2 linked regions of the Saccharothrix violaceirubra genome follow. The protein of the gene in region 1 interacts with the protein of each later gene in a pairwise test. Links are inferred from orthologs where the notes say so. Each region holds a gene or a part of one and is shown on either strand. Other genes may lie near its edges.

Region 1 (8,781 bases):
GCGGGCACTGGCGGACCTCATGCGGGCCCGCTTCGCCGCGCACGCGGCGGCCTTCGTGTCGGCGTACGGCCCCACGGTCCGGCTCGGCCGCCGCACGCTGTGGGCGGGCGCCACGGACGCCCTCGACAGCGCGGCGTGGACGGCCGGTCGACTGCTCGGCGACGAGACGTCCGGCGTGGCGGACGCGGCGCTGCTGCTGCCCGCGAAGCTGGAGCCGTTCACCTCGGCCACGACGCTGCGCACGGTGGACGGCGAGTGGACCCGACGGCGCGAGAGCTGCTGCTTCCACTACGTGCTGCCGGGCGCCCAGGAGTGCGTCACCTGCCCGCGCGTCCGCTGAGACCGGGGTTTTGTGACGCCGTATCCGTTCCGCCCGCCCGTTCACCCGGATGTGCGGCCCGAGCGGGATTCGACCGCTCCTATAGGGGGTACGGCCGTCGGTTGCGCACGAAACCGGCCGGCCGACAAAACATCGGCGTTCCGCACGCGCGGTAAGTCGGCGACTCCATTCGGAGCAGGACGACCGCGATCAGCCGGAAAGGATCTTCCGCCGGGAGGTGCCCGGGAACGGCGAAGGGGTGCCGGAGAAATCCGACACCCCTTCGCCGTTCGACGTATTCGCCGTGGCGGCGGCCACGTCCCCGGTCAGCCCTGCTGGTGGTACGACTCCAGCACCTCGGCGGGGATGCGACCGCGATCGGAGACCTTCATCCCCTGCTTGCGCGCCCACTCCCGAATCGCCTGGTTCTGCTCGCGGTCCGCCGAAGCGGGACGCGCGGCCTTCACGCCCGCCGGTCGTCCCGGGCCGCGCTTGCGACCACCCGCCTTGCGGGCACCGGCGACGAAGTCGGCGAGCGCGTCGCGCAGCCTGCCCGCATTGCCGGCGGAAAGGTCGATCTCGTAGGACACGCCGTCCAATCCGAAGCCGACCGTCTCCTCGGCCTTACCGCCGTCCAGGTCGTCGACCAGGGTCACGGTGACCTTCTGCGCCATGCGTATCCTCCTGGACTCGAATGCGCGGTTGTTCCCCGACCGCGACAAGCATTGGCGAGTGCAGGTTAGCGCACAAGTACGCGAATGCGCCTACCGGAGCCCGAGACGTTACTTCATTCAGGTCCCACTACTCGGGTCGCACCAACGGGAACAGGATGGTCTCCCTGATCCCCAGGCCGGTGATGGCCATCAGCAGTCGGTCGATGCCCATTCCCACGCCACCGGTCGGTGGCATTCCGTACTCCAGCGATCGCAGAAAGTCTTCGTCGACCGGCATCGCCTCGACGTCGCCCTGGGCGCTCAACCTGGCCTGCGCTTCCAGCCGCTCCCGCTCGACCACGGGGTCCACGAGTTCGGAGTAGCCGGTGGCCAACTCGAATCCGCGCACGTAGAGGTCCCACTTTTCCGCCACACCCGGTTCGGTGCGGTGCTGACGGGTCAGCGGCGACGTCTCGACCGGGAAATCGCGGACAAACGTGGGAGCGTGCAGGTGGTCGCCCACCAGGTGCTCCCACAACACTTCGACGAGCTTCCCGTGGCCCAGCTTGGGATCGGTCTCCAGGCCCGCCTTGTCGGCCAGCACACGCAGGTGGTCCGCGGGCGTCTCCGGCGTGACCGGCTCGCCCACGGCGTCCGAGAGCGAGTCGTACATGCGCAACGTCGTCCACTCGCCGCCGAGGTCGTACTCGGTGCCGTCGGCCAACGTCACCACATGCGAACCGGCGATCGCGAAGGCGGCTTCCTGCACGAGTTCACGGGTGAGCACGGCGTTCGTGTCGTAGGTCGCGTACGCCTCGTAGTACTCCAGCATGGAGAACTCGGGCGAGTGCGACGAGTCCATACCCTCGTTGCGGAAGTTGCGGTTGATCTCGAAGACCTTCTCGATTCCGCCGACCACGCAGCGCTTCAAGTACAGCTCCGGCGCGATGCGCAGGAACAGCTCGATGTCGAGGGCGTTCGACCGGGTCGTGAACGGTCGCGCGGAGGCGCCGCCCTGCAGCGTCTGCAACATCGGGGTCTCGACCTCGACGAATCCGCGGCGGTGGAACGAGTCGCGCAGCGAACGGACCACGGCGGCCCGGTTGCGCACGGTGTTCCGGGCCTGTTCACGGACGATGAGGTCGACGTAGCGCTGCCGAATGCGGGTTTCCTCGGCCAACTCCTTGTGCACGACCGGAAGCGGTCGCAACGCCTTCGCGGCCAACTGCCACGAGTCCGCCATCACCGACAACTCGCCGCGCCGGGACGTGATGACCTCACCGTGCACGAACACGTGGTCGCCGAGGTCGACGTCGGACTTCCAGTCGGCCAGGGCCTGCTCGCCGACGCCGTTGAGGCTGAGCATCGCCTGGAGTTCGGTGCCGTCGCCCTCGCGCAGCGTGGCGAAGCACAGCTTGCCCGTGTTGCGGACGAACATGACGCGGCCGGTGACGCCGACGACCGTGCCGGTCGCGGTGTCCGGCTCCAGGTCGGGGTGGGCCTCGCGCACCTCGCGCAACGTGTGCGTGCGGGGCACCTCGACCGGGTACGGGTCGACGCCCCGGTCGAGCAGTCTGGCCCGCTTCTCCCGGCGGACCCGCAGCTGCTCGGGAAGATCGTCGTCGCTGGTCGCGGTACCGGCCGGGATCTGCTCGCTCACGAAGGGGAAGGGTACGGAAAGGAGGTCGCCGTGATCCAACCGGATACCGCGTCCGCCTCGCTAGGGTGTGGTTGGTGACGAGTGACGACCTGCGCGCACGACGGGCCGGCTCCTTCGGTGCGCACGCGCACGCCTACGCCGAACACCGACCGGACTACCCCGCCGCCGCCGTCCGCTGGGCGCTCGCCCCGCTGGGCGCCGGCCGGCACGAGGTGCTCGACCTCGGCGCGGGCACCGGCAAGCTCGCCGGCGGCATCCTCGCCGAAGGCCACCGGGTGACCGCCGTCGAACCCGACGAGGCCATGCTCTCCGAACTCGTGCGCCGGCACGGCGGCGTCCGCGCCCTGCCCGGCACCGCCGAGCGCATCCCGCTGCCCGCCGCGACCGTGGACGCCGTCCTGGTCGGCCAGGCGTTCCACTGGTTCGACCCGGACCGGGCGCTGGCCGAGATCGCCCGTGTGCTGCGCCCCGGCGGCGTGCTGGCGGCGCTGTGGAACGACTGGGACGAGGACGTCGACTGGGTGGCCCGGTTCCCCCGGCACACCGAGGGCCTGCCGGCGGGGACCACGCCGACCGAGGACGTCCCCGAGCACGAACTGTTCCACGACGGCGCGCAACGGCGGTTCCGGCACGTCCTGCGGCGCACGGCGGACACGCTCGTCGCGATGCTCGGCACGCACTCGAAGCTCCTCGTGAGCCCGCCCGAGGTCAGACAGGCCTACGAGGAGCGGGTCCGGGCGTTCCTGGCGGCCGAACCCGCGACCGCGTCCGGCGAGTTCGACGTGCCGCACGTCAGCGACGTGTGGCGACTCGTCCGCCGCTGAGGATCACCGCAGGTTGCGCTCGAACACCAGGCGCAGGCCCAGCAGGGTCAGGTCGGGCACGTGGGTCTGGATCGTCGCCGACTCGGACACCACCAGCGGCGCCAGGCCGCCGGTCGCGATGATCGTCACGTCGCCCGGCTCGGTGGCGTGCAACTCGTCGACGATCCGCCGGACCAGGCCGTCGACCTGGCCCACGAAGCCGTAGACGATGCCCGACTGGAGGCACTCGACGGTGTTCTTGCCGATCACCGACCGGGGCCGGACCAGCTCGACCTTGCGGAGCTGGGCGGCGCGCGCGGCCAGCGCGTCGACCGAGATCTCGATGCCCGGCGCCAACGCGCCGCCGAGGAACTCGCCCTTGGCCGAGATCACGTCCAGGTTCGTGGACGTGCCGAAGTCGACCACCACGCACGCGGTGCTGTACAGGTGGTGCGCGGCCAGGGTGTTGATCACCCGGTCCGAGCCCACCTCCTTGGGGTTGTCGACCAGCAGCGGCACACCGGTCTTCACACCCGGCTCGACCAGCACCTTCGGCACGGACGAGTAGTACCGGCCGAGCATCACGCGCAGTTCGCGGAGCACGGCGGGCACGGTCGACAGCGCCGAGATGCCGGTGATCTTGTCGGCGTACTCGCCGAGCAGGCCGCGCATGGTCAGCGCCAGCTCGTCGGCGGTCATCCGCGCGTCGGTGCGCATCCGCCAGTCGCGGAGCAGCTCGGCCTTGTCGCCGGAACCCTCGTACAGGCCCAGGACGATGTTGGTGTTGCCGACGTCGATGGCGAGCAGCACGACGCCCCTCCCCTAGTTCTCGGCCTGGATGAGCGCGTCGAGCGCGGCGGCGTCCTCGGTCTCCGACGACGCCGTGACCGCGCCGCTGAGCAGGCCGGAGCCGGCGGGCGCGTGCGCGGCGTCGACGCCGAGGTCCACGACCCGGTTGTCCGCGTCCACGAACACGACCTTGGGCTCGTACACGCGGGCCTCCAGGTCGTCCATCTGCCCGTAGGAGATGAGGATGACCAGGTCGCCGGGCTTGACCAGGTGCGCGGCGGCACCGTTGATGCCGATCACGCCCGACCCGCGCTCGCCGGGGATCACGTAGGTCTCCAGGCGGGCGCCGTTGGTCACGTCCACGATCGCGACCTGCTCGCCGGGCAGCAGGTCGGCCGCCGCCATCAGGTCCTCGTCGACGGTGACCGAACCGACGTAGTGCAGGTCCGCCTGGGTGACGGTGGCCCGGTGGATCTTCGACTTGAGCATGGTGCGGAACATCGGTGTCCCCCTCACTCGTCGCCGGTGCCGAGCAGCACGGCGATGTTGTCGATCAGGCGGGTCCCGCCGACCCGGGCGGCGACGAGCAGGCGCGCGTCGCCGTTCTCCGGGGCCGGTCCCAGGTCCGGGGCGCGCAGCTCCAGGTAGTCCACCTCGACGCCCGGGACGCTCGCCAGCGTCTCGCCGGCGACGCGCAGCACGGCGTCGCCGCCCTGCCCGCTGACGTGCGCGCCGGCGACGAGCGCGGCCGACAGCGCGGTCGCGGTCTCCCGCTCGGCCGCGGACAGGTAGCGGTTGCGCGACGACAACGCCAGGCCGTCGTGCTCGCGCACGGTCGGCACGCCCACCACCGCGGTCGGGAAGTCCAGGTCGCGTGCCATCCGGTGGATCAGCGTGAGCTGCTGGTAGTCCTTCTCGCCGAACACCGCGTAGTTCGGCCGCACGATGTTGAACAGCTTGGCCACGACGGTCAGCACGCCCGCGAAGTGGCCGGGCCGGGACGCGCCCTCCAGCTCGCCGCCGAGCGGTCCGGGGTCCAGCGTGACCGTGCTGCCGGGCAGGTACATGTCGGCCGGCTCGGGCGCGAACACCAGGCCGACGCGTTCCTCGCGGCAGATGTCCACGTCCGCGTCGAGCGTGCGCGGGTAGCGCTCGAAGTCCTCGCCGGCGCCGAACTGGGTCGGGTTCACGAAGATCGACACCACGACCACGGTGTTCTGCATGACGTGCGCCTCGCGGATCAGCTTGCGGTGGCCCGCGTGCAACGCGCCCATCGTGGGCACGAGCGCGATGTTGCGCCCGGCCGCGCGCAACGCGGCGACCACCCGGGCGAGCCGGGCGGGGTCGCGGTGCACCGTGACGTCGTTCGGCGCGTAGTCGTCCTTGGAGAGCGGCTTCGTCATGCCTGTTCCTCGTCGAGGGTGGAGCGGACATCGGCGGCCAGGTCGGCCTTGAGCAGCCCGGCGGCCGACGCGCGGTCGGCCGTGCGCCGGGCCAGCGCCCGGTAGGCGGGCAGGGTCGGCGAGTCGGCGAGCACGGCGAGGTGCTTGGCCACGGTGCCCGCGTCGCCCCGGGCGACCGGGCCGGTGAGCGCGCGGTCGCCGTGCCGCAGCACGTTGTCCAGCGCGGCCGAGAGCAGCGGGCCGAGCACGCGTTCGGCGTCCTGGACACCGGCCGCGCGCAGCGTGTCGGCGCAGTCGGCGACCAGCGTGATCAGGTGGTTGGCGCCGTGCGCCAGGGCCGCGTGGTAGAGCGGGCGGGCCGTCTCGGGCACGCGCACGGGCTCGGCGGACATCTCCACGACGAGCGCCTCGCCCACGTGCCAGGCCGCCTCGTCGCCGTCGGCCGCGGTGATGCCGACCGAGCAGGCGGTGAGGCGTTGGACGTCCTCGGAACGCCCGGTGAACGTCATCACCGGGTGCAGGGCCACGCACAGCGCGCCGGCCCGCGCGGCGGGCGCCAGGACCTCGACGCCGTGCGCGCCGCTCGTGTGCACGACGATCTGTCCGGGCCGGACCGAGTCGGTGGCGACCAGACCGCGCACGAGACCGGCGAGTTCGTCGTCGGGCACGGCCAGCAGCACCAGGTCGGCGGACGCGGCCACGTCGGGCGGCGGGAGGACGGGGACGTCGGGCAGCAGCTCCTCGGCCCGGCACAGCGAGTCGCGCGAGACAGCGGACACCGAGGCGACGAGGTGGCCCGAGCGGGCGAGCGCGGCGCCGAGCACCGAGCCGACCCGGCCCGCCGAGATCACCCCGACGGCCAACCGCGCGGGGCGGGGGGTCGCGTCCATGCGACGTAGCTCCTTCAGGCGTTCCAGTCCCTATGCCGGGTACCGGACGACGCTCCCGAGCGTAATCCGGCGTATCCGACGCGGCCGTCAACTGCGACGAACACCACCGGCGGCCTTGAGCGCACCCGGTGCCTCCACGGCGGCTTTCCGTGCGGCGACAAGGGCTGCGAGCAGCCGTTCGTGCCGCTGGTCGGCGTCGGCACCGGCCGTGCCGGCGGCGATGCGGTGGCGCAGGAAGGCCAGTTCGGTCGCGGCCACCTGGTAGCCGGCCACGGCCCGGGCCGCCTGGTCGCCGACCTTGCGCTTGACCCGCCGCCGCCACGCCCGCCGACCCTGGAGGCTGGCCAGCAGGGAGACCTCGCTCGCCGCGATCCAGCGCTCCTGCGCCATGCCGGGCAGTTGGCCGGCGACGATCCGCTGCTCGCGGCGGCGTTGCCACACGACCAGGGCCACCATGGCGGCGAACACCGGGACCATGATCAGGAAGTACAGGTTGATGAACGTCGAGCCGGTGCCGACCGTCGTGGAGAAGTTCCACAGCGAGTGCAGGCCGGCCGCGCCCAGGTAGCCCAGGATCGGCGCGGCGATCCGGATGCCGCGCCGGTCGAGCGTCGCCGCGATCCCGATCCCGATGCCGGTCAGGGACGTGAACAGCGGGTGCGCGAACGGGCTGAGCACGCCGCGCAGGATGAACAGCGCGACCACGCCGTTGGACAGGTCGCCGAAACCGCTGACCGAGAAGACCCGGGCGAAGTAGTAGATGTTCTCGGTGAACGCGAAGCCCGCGGCCGTGACGCCCGCGTAGACGATGCCGTCGACCACGCCGTCGAACTCGTCGCGCCGGCGCAGGTAGAGCACGAGCACGAAGGCGGCCTTGGTGGCCTCCTCGACGATCGGCGCGCCCAGCACGGCGGCGAACGTGGCGCCGTCGCCGTTGATCAGGTCGCCGAGCACGTGCGCGGTCTGGTTGAACACCAGCGAGGTGATCGTCGCGCCGCACGCACCCCAGGCGAACGCGAACAGCAGCATCTTCGCGGGCTCGGGCTCCCAGCGGTCCACCCACAGGCAGGTGCCGATCACGGCGGCGACCGGCAGCAGCGCGGCGACCGCGCCGACCAGGATCGGACCGAGGCCGATCTTGGACGTGCCCAGGCTGAAGAGGACGATCCCGCACACGCCGAGCACGATCAGGAACAGCACCGGCAGCAGCACGGTGATGCGGCGTCGGTCGAAGCGCGGGCGGGTGTCGGTCACAGTGGGCAACCTTAAAGGGACACTTCACGCATGCGGGACTCGGAAGCCGCTTGGCGTGCCGCGTTGTACGGCCCGTCGGGGTTCTTCACGCTCGGCGAGCGGCCCGTCGACCACTTCCGCACGGCGCCCCTGGTGGGTCCGGAACTGGCCGAGGCGCTGCTCGTACTGCTGGAACGGGTGGACGCCGCCCTCGGCCGGCCGGCGCGGTTGGACTTCGTGGACGTGGGTGCGGGCGGCGGTGAACTCTCGGGCGCGATCCGCCGACTGGCTCCGAGCCGACTGGCGGACCGGCTGGTCGTGACGGCCGTGGACGTCGGTCCCCCGCGTGCCGTGCCGGGCGTGGAGTGGACCGCCGACCTGCCGCGCTCGGTGACCGGGCTGCTCGTCGGGCACGAATGGCTGGACGCCATCCCGTGCCCGCTCGTGTCGTGGCCGTGCGCGGACCCGTGGGTGCGGCGGTGGTGGCCGTTGCGACCGGGGTGGTCGGCCGAGGTGGGCCGGCCGCGTGACGAGGCTTGGGCGGACGCGGTGGCACGGGTGCGCGGGGCGGCGTTGGCGGTGGACTACGGGCACCTGCTGGCGGACAGGGCGGCGGGGCGGTACGCGTCGGGGACGTTCGCGGCCTACCGGGCGGGGCGGCAGATCGAGCCGGTGTTCGACGGGTCGTGCGATCTGACGGCGCACGTGGCGTTGGACGCCTGCGCGGAGGCGGCCGGGGAGCCTTACATGCTCGTGTCGCAGCGTGACGCGTTGGAGGCGTTGGGCGTGGGGGCTTCCGCGCCGGCCGGCGCGGGCATGGCCTGGCTGGACTCCGCGGCCCGTGCGGGTCGGGTGGCGGAACTGCGCGCGATCCCGGGGCTGGGGGCGTTCGGGTGGTTGTTGCACGCCCGCGAGATCCCGATGCCGCTGCCGCCGTTGCCGGCGTGGGTGCCCTGATCACCCGATCGAGGGTGCCTGAATGCACATTTCGCGGTGTCCGAACGTATAACTCGCGGGTTTGAGGGCTGAAG
Region 2 (8,579 bases), 4.3 Mb from region 1 along the record:
CGTCCAGGCCGCGTTCCTCGCCGCCGCCAACGGCGATCCGCCCGGGATCGGCCACGACCCCCTCCGGCTGCTGTGCCGGACCTGCGTCGAACTGCTCCCGGTGGACGGCGCCTCGATCTCGGTGATGACCGGTGCCGCCGAGTGGGAGACGCTCTACGCCGGCGACGAGGTGTTGGCGCGCGCGGAAGCCTTCCAGTTCACCCTGGGCGAAGGGCCGTGCCTGGAGGCGTTCGAGCACCGCCGGCCCGTGCTGCTCCCCGACTTCGGTGTCGACGCCGCGCGGCGTTGGCCGGTGTTCGCGGCCCAGGTCGCCGCCGAGCCGATCGGCGGGTTCTTCGCGTTCCCGTTGCTCAGCGGCGCCCTCGGCATCGGGGTGATGGCGTTGTACCGCCACCACACCGGGTGGTTGGCCCCGGCGGAACTGGCCGTCGCGCTGCATCTCGTCGCCATGGCCACGGGCGTCGTGCTCGGCATGCGCCTGGACCGGCTCGACGCCGACTGGTGGGCCGCGCTGCCGCTGCACCGGGAGCAGGTGCACCAGGCCACCGGGATGCTCATCGCGGCGTTCGGCATACCGCCCGACGAGGCGTTCGCCCGGCTCCGCGCACACGCGTTCGCCACCGGGCGCCTGGTCGAGGAGATCGCGCGGGACCTCGTCGTCCGGCGGATCACGCCCGCGGACCTGGACCGGTGAAACCCCAGGACCGGCCCGTCCCGCCGCACCCGCGGACGGCGGCCGACGACCTACCCTGTGACCGGGAGAGAAGGGAGAACGAACCCATGTCGGGTTCTTCACCGTCCGCCAGCGAGCGGGAATCGCGGTTGGTGGGTGCCTTCGTGCAGCTTGCCGACACGCTGGTCGACGACTACGACATCGCCGACGTGCTCCACGACCTCGTGCGCCACTGCACCGACGTGCTCGGCGCGGCCGAGGCCGGACTCCTGCTGTCCGACCAGCACGGCACCCTGCGCGTGCTCGCGTCGTCGACGGAACGGACCCGACTCCTGGAACTCCTCCAGCTCCAGACCGACGAAGGACCGTGCCTGGACTGCGTCCGGTCGGGCCGACCGGTCGTCGTCCCCGACCTCGCGACCGCGTCGGCGCGCTGGCCGCGTTTCGTCCCGGCGGCACTGGGCGAGGGGTTCACGTCGGTCCAGGCGATCCCGATGCGGTTGCGCGGCCAGACCATCGGCGCGCTGAACCTGTTCGGCCGCGACGCCGGTCCGATGTCCGATCGGGACCTGAGGGTCGCGCGGGCGCTCGCCGACACCGCGACGATCGGCATCCTCCAGGAGCGGACGATCCGCCGGGGCGAGATCCTCACCGAACAGCTCCAGAGCGCGCTCAACAACCGGATCACCATCGAACAGGCCAAGGGCATCCTGTCGTACGCCGGGAACATCACGATGGACCGGGCCTTCGCGGTGTTGCGCGCCCACGGACACCGCAGCGGCGTGCCGCTCACCGAAGTCGCGCACCGGCTCGTGACCGGTCTCCTCAAACCCGCCGAGGTGCTCGCCGAGCGCCCGGACTGAGATCCGCCGTCCCGGTCGCCGCCGCATTCGGGTGAAGCGGATGTGCGCGTCGTCCGTGAGTGGGGAATAGTGATGTCCACGCCCCGGACCCCGGCGCCGGCACGTTCGGCGACAGCGACGGGGTGATCCACATCACGGAATTCTGCATCCGGTGTCATGGGTGCGCCGGCCGGCGGGCCGGTGCGCCGATGGAAAAGTGCTTTTCAGGGTATTTCGCGCCCTCTCTTTTTCCGTGGACGACCGGTTTCGGCGATTCACGCGAAAAGAGCAGTCTTCGGTCGGGTGCTGAGGGCAACCATTGTGGCCGCGGTGCCGGCGCGGCACTGTCGGACCGGACACGGTTCCCGTGTCGCGAGGCACCGGCAGGGGGTGCCTCGCCCGGCATGAGGGCGTCGGTGGTGGCGGCGCGATCCGAGGGGGTGCGCGACGCGCCTCGTGCGCCCTCATGCCACCCCCACCGTCGGCCCGGGGTTCCGCGATGACCGGAGAATCGGTTCCGCTGACCCCGGACCAGGCATGGCAACGCTGCGTGCGCCGCCGGGACCGGCTGCGCCGCACGGTCGAGCGTTTCGGTCTGACCGAGCACGCCGACGACGTGGTGCACGACGTCTTCGTCTCCGTGATGGGGAAGCCGGTTCTGCACCGGGACGGTTTCGACGCCCTGCTCGACACCGCGGTGTGGCGGCGCTGCCTGGCCGTCGCCCGCAAAGAGGACCGTCGGCGCCGACTCGTCCACGAGATCGGGTCGGTGCCGGTGGTCGGCGACCACTCCGATTCCGTGGTCGACCGCATCCATGCGGAATGGCTGTTGCGCGGTGGCGGTGTGCTCGTCCGATCCGAAGCGCGGCTGCTCGCGTTGACAGGGCTCGGCTACAGCCGCGGCGAGATCGCCCGTCGGGTCGGTCGACCGGTAGTGGAAATCGACCGCGTGATTCGCGCCCTTCGGCGGCGAATGCGTTACCGGTTGGGCGGGGGTGCGCGTTGACACCGTATTCACGCCCATTCGGCACCGATGTACGCCACCGCGGCGCGACACGCGTATCCGGCGGGCCCGAGTCACTCCGAGGCCGCTGATGTCCGACCGCGATCCCCTGCCACCGGAGGAACCATCCGGTCGACCATGGCAGACCTCCGGCCCGGTGGCCGAGGCGGACGTCGTGGCACTGCGGGACTTCACCCACGACCTGCGGGCCCTGGACCACCGGTACGGCGGTCTGAGGTCGTGCGCCGAGGTGACCGACCGACTCCCGTCGGCGCTGGCCCTGCTGTCCAGACCCGCGCACGACCGGATCGTCGTGCCACTGCGCACCGCGGTCGCCGACCTGTTCAACCTGGTCGCCTGGACCAGCTTCGACGTCGGCCGGGTCGGCGATTCGCTGGCGCACTTCGGGACAGCGTTGAAGCTGGCGTCCTCGATCGGCCACGACGCGCTCATGGCCAACATCTACTACCGCCTCGGCCGGGTGTGGCTGCACCACAACGCCCCCGGGCCCGCGCTGGCCGAGTTCCGGCTCGGCGAACGCGCGGCCCGCCGCGCCGGCTCGGCGCTCGCGCTGGCCGTGGTGAACGTGAACCAGGCATGGGCGTACGCGCACATGGGAATGGAGCACGAAGCCTTGGCGCTGTTGTCCGACGTGCCGACGACGTTCGCCCACGCGCAAGGGGAACCGGTGTCGGATTGGGCGGCGTTCTTCACACCCGCGGACCTGTCGGGCATGACCGGAGTGATCCACACCCAGCTCGGGCAGTCGGTCGATCCCCGCTTCGTCGAGCTCGCGGTGCCCGCGCTGGACTCCGCGTGGGAGTCTTACCCGGCGGAGATGGTGCGCAGTCGTGCGTTCTGCCTGGTGGCGCTCGCGACCTGCCACTTGCTCGACGACCAGGTCGACACCGCGATCGAGCTGGGCGGCCGGGCGGTTGCCCTCTGCGAGGGTTTGGAGTCCGCCCGCGTGGTCGAGCGACTGCGACCGTTGCGCAACGAGGCGCTACGCCGGCGGAACCGGACCGATGCCGCTGCGCTCGTGGAGCGCATCGGACGGCTTCGCGCCGTGGTGGTCGGGCTGCCGAGACCACCCGCCGGGCCCTGGATACGCACCAGACCCCGGCGGTGACCGGGCCGGTCCACCACTCGCGACGCCGCATGCCGTCCCCCGGCGGGGCACCGCGCACCCGAGAGAAGGACCGATGGACCACGACCTGGCGCAGGACACCTTCATCATGCTCGCCGACACCCTGGCGGCCGATTTCGACACCACCGTCGTGCTCGGACTGCTGGCCGAACGCTGTCGGGACCTGTTCGACGTCGCGGCGTGCGGACTCCTCCTGGCCGACGAGAACAACGACGCCGTCGACCTCGCCGCGGCGTCCGATCGGGACGCGCGCACACTGGAACAACTCCAACTCACCACCTGCCAGGGGCCGGCGCTCGACTGCTTCCGGGCCGGCAGCGTCGTGGTGTGCCACGACCTGGTGGACGCGTGGCAGCGGTGGCCGAGGTTCGCGCCCGTCGCCGTGGCCGACGGCTTCCGCGGCGCACACGTGCTGCCGTTGCGCCTGCGCGACCAGGTGCTCGGCACCCTGGGTCTGTACACGATGGTGCCCGGACCGCTGGAGCGGCGGGTGCTGGCCCTCGGGCAGGGGCTGGCCGACATGGCCGCGATCGGCCTGGTGAACTGGCGCATCCTGCGCGGGTACGAGACGACCGCCCGACAACTGCGGACCGCCCTCGACAGCCGCATCCTGATCGAGCAGGCCAAGGGCGTCCTCGCCGAACGGATGCGGATCGACGTCGACGCGGCGTTCGCGATCCTGCGCGCCCACGCCCGTGCCACCAACCGCAAGCTGGTGGACGCCGCGGCCGGCGTCGTCGACGGTTCCCTGCCCCTGCTCGGCGCCGTCGTCGAGCGGCGGGGGAACGACCCGTCCTGACCTCAGGCCGGGTCGTCGCGTTCGACGGTCAGGCGGACCTTGCCGGAGTCCAGGTCGACGGGACCGCGCGGCGGCGCGCCGTCCTCCTCGTCGTCGCGCAGCATCAGCGACATGCGGCGGTGGTCGATCTCCTGCTGCTTGGTCGCCTGGAAGATCAGCGTGAACTCGTCCATCGCCACCGACGACAGGACCGGGTGGCCCTTGCGCCGCCGCGCCCACTTCCACACCCGCTCGGCCACGGCGAACACGACCAGCCCGATCGCCAGGCCGGGGATCGTCATCGCGACGAGGAAACCCATCGGAACCACTCCCGGATCAACGCCCGGCCGTCCGGTACCACCGGCCAGTCCGGGTCCTCCACCCGTGCGCGCACCTCGTCGACGGTCAGCCACCCGCCCCACGCGACTTCCTCGGGCTGGAGGGTGAACGGACCGTCGGTGCGCACGACGTAAACGCTCGCGAAGTAGCGGATGGTTCCGTCCACGAAGGAATTCGTGAACAGCGGCACGGGTACCTCCCGCACGCCCAGCTCCTCGGCGAGTTCGCGTCGGGCGCACTCGTCCGGGGTCTCGCCGGCGGCCACCACGCCGCCGCACATGGGGTCGTAGAGGCCCGGGTAGACGTCCTTCGTGTCGGTGCGCCGGTGCACGAAGATCCGCCGGCCGTCCCGGGACAGCACGACGATCGCCGCGCACGCGTGCCACAGTCCCTCCGCGCGGACCCTGGCCCGCGACGCCGACCCGGCCGGGGTCCCGTCGGGGCCGAACAGCGCCACGTCCTCGCCGGTGTCTCCCACGGGGAGATCCTCCTCAGGTCGTACCCGCGGTGCTACCGCGGGGCGACGACCGCCGACGACCGCGCTCCCTAACTTCGGTGACCTCGTAGTCATCAGGAGGAGTCGTGCCCACATCCCTGCGGCTCGCGGTCGCCGAGTTCCGCGAGCGCCCCGGACGTTCGGTCCTGCCCGGGGTCGCCCTGGTCGTCGGCGTCGCCTGTCTGTCGGCGGCGCTGATGCTCAGCGACGCCATGGTCTCGGCGACCGCGCGGGGCGCCTCGACCGTGCCCGCCGGGGTGTCGACGGTGGTACGGCCGACATCCGACGGGGAGGTCGCCCTGGACGCCGCGGTCCTCGACCGGGTCGTCGCGGTGCCCGGCGTGCGCGACGTCGTCCCCGTGCGGCAGGTGCGGGCCGACCTGTTGCTCGACGGTGGCCGGGCCGGTGCCGGCCGGGCGGTCGCGGAGATCGAGTCCACGCGCGAGGACCTGCGCCGGGTCCCGATCGGCGAGGGCCGCGCACCCGGCGCGGACGGCGAGATCGCCGTCGACCGGGTCACCGCCTACCGCCACGGGCTGGCGCCGGGCGCGTCGGTGCGGGTGGCCGACGCCGAGGGGCGGCCGATCGACGTGGTCGTGCGGGGCGTGACCGTGCGCGGCGGCTTCGGGAACGAGCCGCTGATCGTGGTCGGCGAGGAGTTGGCCGCCAAGCTCGGCGGCCGGCCGGAGATCACGGCGCTGTACGTCTTCGGCGGGGACCGGGCGGCGGTCTCGGCGGCGGCCGGCGCGGGCATGCGGGCGCAGGCGGCGGCGGTCGTGTCCGCCGAGCGGCCCGGCAACGAGCTGATGATCGTGCTGCTGCCGTTCAGCATCCTGGCGTTGGCGACGTCGGTGTTCGTCGCCTCGGCGACCTACCGGGCGGTCTACCTCCAGCGGCAGCGGCACACCGCGCTGCTGCGCTGCCTCGGCGCGCACCGGGGGCCGCTGGTGTGGGCGAACCTGATCGAGGCCGTCCTGACCGGCGCGGTCGCCGGTGCCCTCGGCGGCGTGGCGGGCGGCAGCGTCGGGTGGCTGCTGGCCCGGCTGTTCGACGCCGCCGGGCTGTCGGAGGTGCTCGGCGCGGTGCGGCTGGACCCGCCGTTGCTGCCGACGGCCGGGCAGTTCGCGCTCGGTGTCGGCGTGGCGGCGGTGCTGAGCGGGTTCGCCGCGGTACGTCCGTCGTTCGCGGCGGTGCGGGTGGCGCCGCTGGCGGCCCTGCGCACGTCCGAGGGGCAGACGCCCGACCGTGCGGTGGTGCGGCGGCGGTACGTGTTCGGCGTCGTGGTCGTGGGGTTCGCGGCGGCGCTCGCGGCCCTCGGCCTGATGGCCGGTGGGATCGGCGCGGTCTTCCTGGTGCTCTTCTCCTGCATCGCGGCCGTCGGCGGGTTGTTCGGGGTGCTCGGGCCGGTGGTGGTGCCCGCGCTCGGACGGGTGTTCGGCGTACTGGCCGGCCGGATCGGCGGCGCGCAGTGGCGCCTCGCGGCGGCCGAGGTGCGGCGGGTGCCGCAGCGGTCGGCGTCGGTGGCCATGCCGCTGCTGCTCGCGGCGGCGATGGTGACCTTCTTCGCCGTGACGGTGGGTGCCGTGCGGACGGTGGAGGACAAGTTCGAGGACGAGCCCCGACCCGACGCCGTCGTGGTGGACGCCGGGCACCGGGTGGTCGACGCGGGCACCGTCGCGGCGGTGGACCGGCCCGAGGTGCGGTCGAGTCTGGTCGTGCACACCGCCGAGGGGAGCCGGCAGGTGCGGGGCGAGCCCGCGCCCTACCAGGTGCTGGGCGCGGACCCGGAGCGGCTGCGGGCGTGGCTGGCCGACCGGGGGACCGCGGTGCCCGGGTTCGGCGCCGGGTCGGTGCTGCTCTCGGAGTGGCTGGTCGAGGAGTTCGGCGCGCGGGTCGGGCAGCCCGTGACGCTCGACGGGGTGCCGGGCGGACCGGTGACCGGCACGTTCACCGGGACCATCCCGTTCGAGCTGCTCGACGGCGCCAACGCCGTGGTCGGCGCCACCGGGTTCGCGCCCGCGTCCAAGGTGCTGGTCACCCTGCGGGACGGCGCAGACCCGGCCGCCTTCCGGGCCGGGGTGCTCGACGCGCTGGGGTCGGCGCCGACCGTGCTCGTCCGGACCAGGGCCGACGTGACCGCGGAGAACCAGCGCATGATCGACATCGGCATCACCACGATGATGGTGCTGCTCGGCCTGTCGGTCGCCGTGGCGGTCACCGGCATCGGCACCGCGTTGACGATCTCCGTGCAGGAGCGGCGCAAGGAACTCGCGCTGCGGCGGGCGCTCGGGGTGACCAGGGGCGGGATCAAGCTCGGCGTGGTCGCCGAGGCCGTGCTGCTGTCGCTGGTCGGGGTGGTCGGCGGCGGGGTGTTCGGGTTCGCCTACGCCGAACTGACGCTGATGAGCCTCGGTGTGTTCGCCGTACCGTCGGTCGCGCTCGTCCCGCTGCTGGTCGGCGGGGTCGGCGTGGTGGTGCTGGCCGTGCTCTCGGCGTTCGGCCCGGCGAGCGGGGCGTCGCGCATCCGGCCCGCGGCGGGCCTGGCCTCGGGGTGAAACGGGCGCGGATCGGCACGGGTTGTCGGGGTCAGGTCCTAAGCTGCCAGGTATGCGGAGGATCATGGGAACCGAGGTCGAGTACGGCATCGCGGTGCCGGGTGACGCGACGGCCAATCCGGTGCTCACTTCGACACAGGTGGTGCTCGCGTACGCCGCCGCGGCCGACATCCCGCGCGCCCGGCGGGCCCGTTGGGACTACGAGGTCGAGTCGCCGTTGCGGGACGCGCGCGGGTTCGACCTCGGGCACCCGGGCGGCCACCCGGGCGGCGACGGGGACGTCGAGGACCTCGGCGCGGCCAACGTCATCCTCACCAACGGCGCCCGGCTCTATGTCGACCACGCCCACCCCGAGTACTCCGCGCCCGAGGTCACCAACGCCCGTGACGCGGTGATCTGGGACAAGGCGGGTGAGCGGGTGATGGAGGAGGCCGCCCTGCGCGCCGCCACCGTGCCCGGCCAGCCCCGCCTCCAGCTCTACAAGAACAACGTGGACGGCAAGGGCGCCAGCTACGGCACCCACGAGAACTACCTCATGAAGCGCGCCACGCCGTTCACCGCGGTGATCGCCGGGCTGACGCCGTTCTTCGTCTCGCGGCAGGTCGTCACCGGTTCCGGCCGGGTCGGCATCGGGCCGGCGGGCGAGGAGGCCGGGTTCCAGCTGTCCCAGCGGTCGGACTACATCGAGGTCGAGGTCGGCCTGGAGACCACGCTCAAGCGCGGGATCATCAACACCCGCGACGAGC

What was found.
Region 2: the proteins of panC (region 1) and F4559_RS11600 interact in binary tests that used the Escherichia coli proteins (3 or more experiments, as listed by UniProt). The link is inferred for Saccharothrix violaceirubra from one-to-one orthologs.

Annotation. Positions count from the first base shown.
Region 1 is NZ_JACHJS010000001.1:6,678,793-6,687,573, forward strand. What follows is about bases 3,683-6,645. They hold panC (pantoate--beta-alanine ligase), read right to left. Parts: upstream 5,628-6,645; coding sequence 4,737-5,627; downstream 3,683-4,736. Other genes in these bases: F4559_RS30865 (type III pantothenate kinase), read right to left, coding at 3,683-4,245; panD (aspartate 1-decarboxylase), read right to left, coding at 4,258-4,725; F4559_RS30880 (Rossmann-like and DUF2520 domain-containing protein), read right to left, coding at 5,624-6,517; F4559_RS30885 (PrsW family intramembrane metalloprotease), read right to left, coding at 6,605-6,645. In the rest of the region: F4559_RS30845 ((2Fe-2S)-binding protein), read left to right, coding at 1-340; F4559_RS30850 (histone-like nucleoid-structuring protein Lsr2), read right to left, coding at 646-993; lysS (lysine--tRNA ligase), read right to left, coding at 1,121-2,632; F4559_RS30860 (class I SAM-dependent methyltransferase), read left to right, coding at 2,707-3,456; more of F4559_RS30865, read right to left, coding at 3,460-3,682; more of F4559_RS30885, read right to left, coding at 6,646-7,729; F4559_RS30890 (SAM-dependent methyltransferase), read left to right, coding at 7,802-8,707. UniProt on the Escherichia coli protein: Catalyzes the condensation of pantoate with beta-alanine in an ATP-dependent reaction via a pantoyl-adenylate intermediate.
Region 2 is NZ_JACHJS010000001.1:2,338,304-2,346,882, forward strand. The notes cover bases 3,502-6,262. They hold F4559_RS11600 (NUDIX hydrolase), read right to left. Parts: upstream 5,261-6,262; coding sequence 4,742-5,260; downstream 3,502-4,741. Other genes in these bases: F4559_RS11585 (NsdA family TPR-like regulatory protein), read left to right, coding at 3,502-3,647; F4559_RS11590 (GAF and ANTAR domain-containing protein), read left to right, coding at 3,721-4,464; F4559_RS11595 (DUF6191 domain-containing protein), read right to left, coding at 4,467-4,763; F4559_RS11605 (FtsX-like permease family protein), read left to right, coding at 5,365-6,262. Outside these bases: F4559_RS11570 (GAF and ANTAR domain-containing protein), read left to right, coding at 1-694; F4559_RS11575 (GAF and ANTAR domain-containing protein), read left to right, coding at 838-1,536; F4559_RS11580 (RNA polymerase sigma factor), read left to right, coding at 2,015-2,521; more of F4559_RS11585, read left to right, coding at 2,610-3,501; more of F4559_RS11605, read left to right, coding at 6,263-7,833; depupylase/deamidase Dop, read left to right, coding at 7,886-8,579.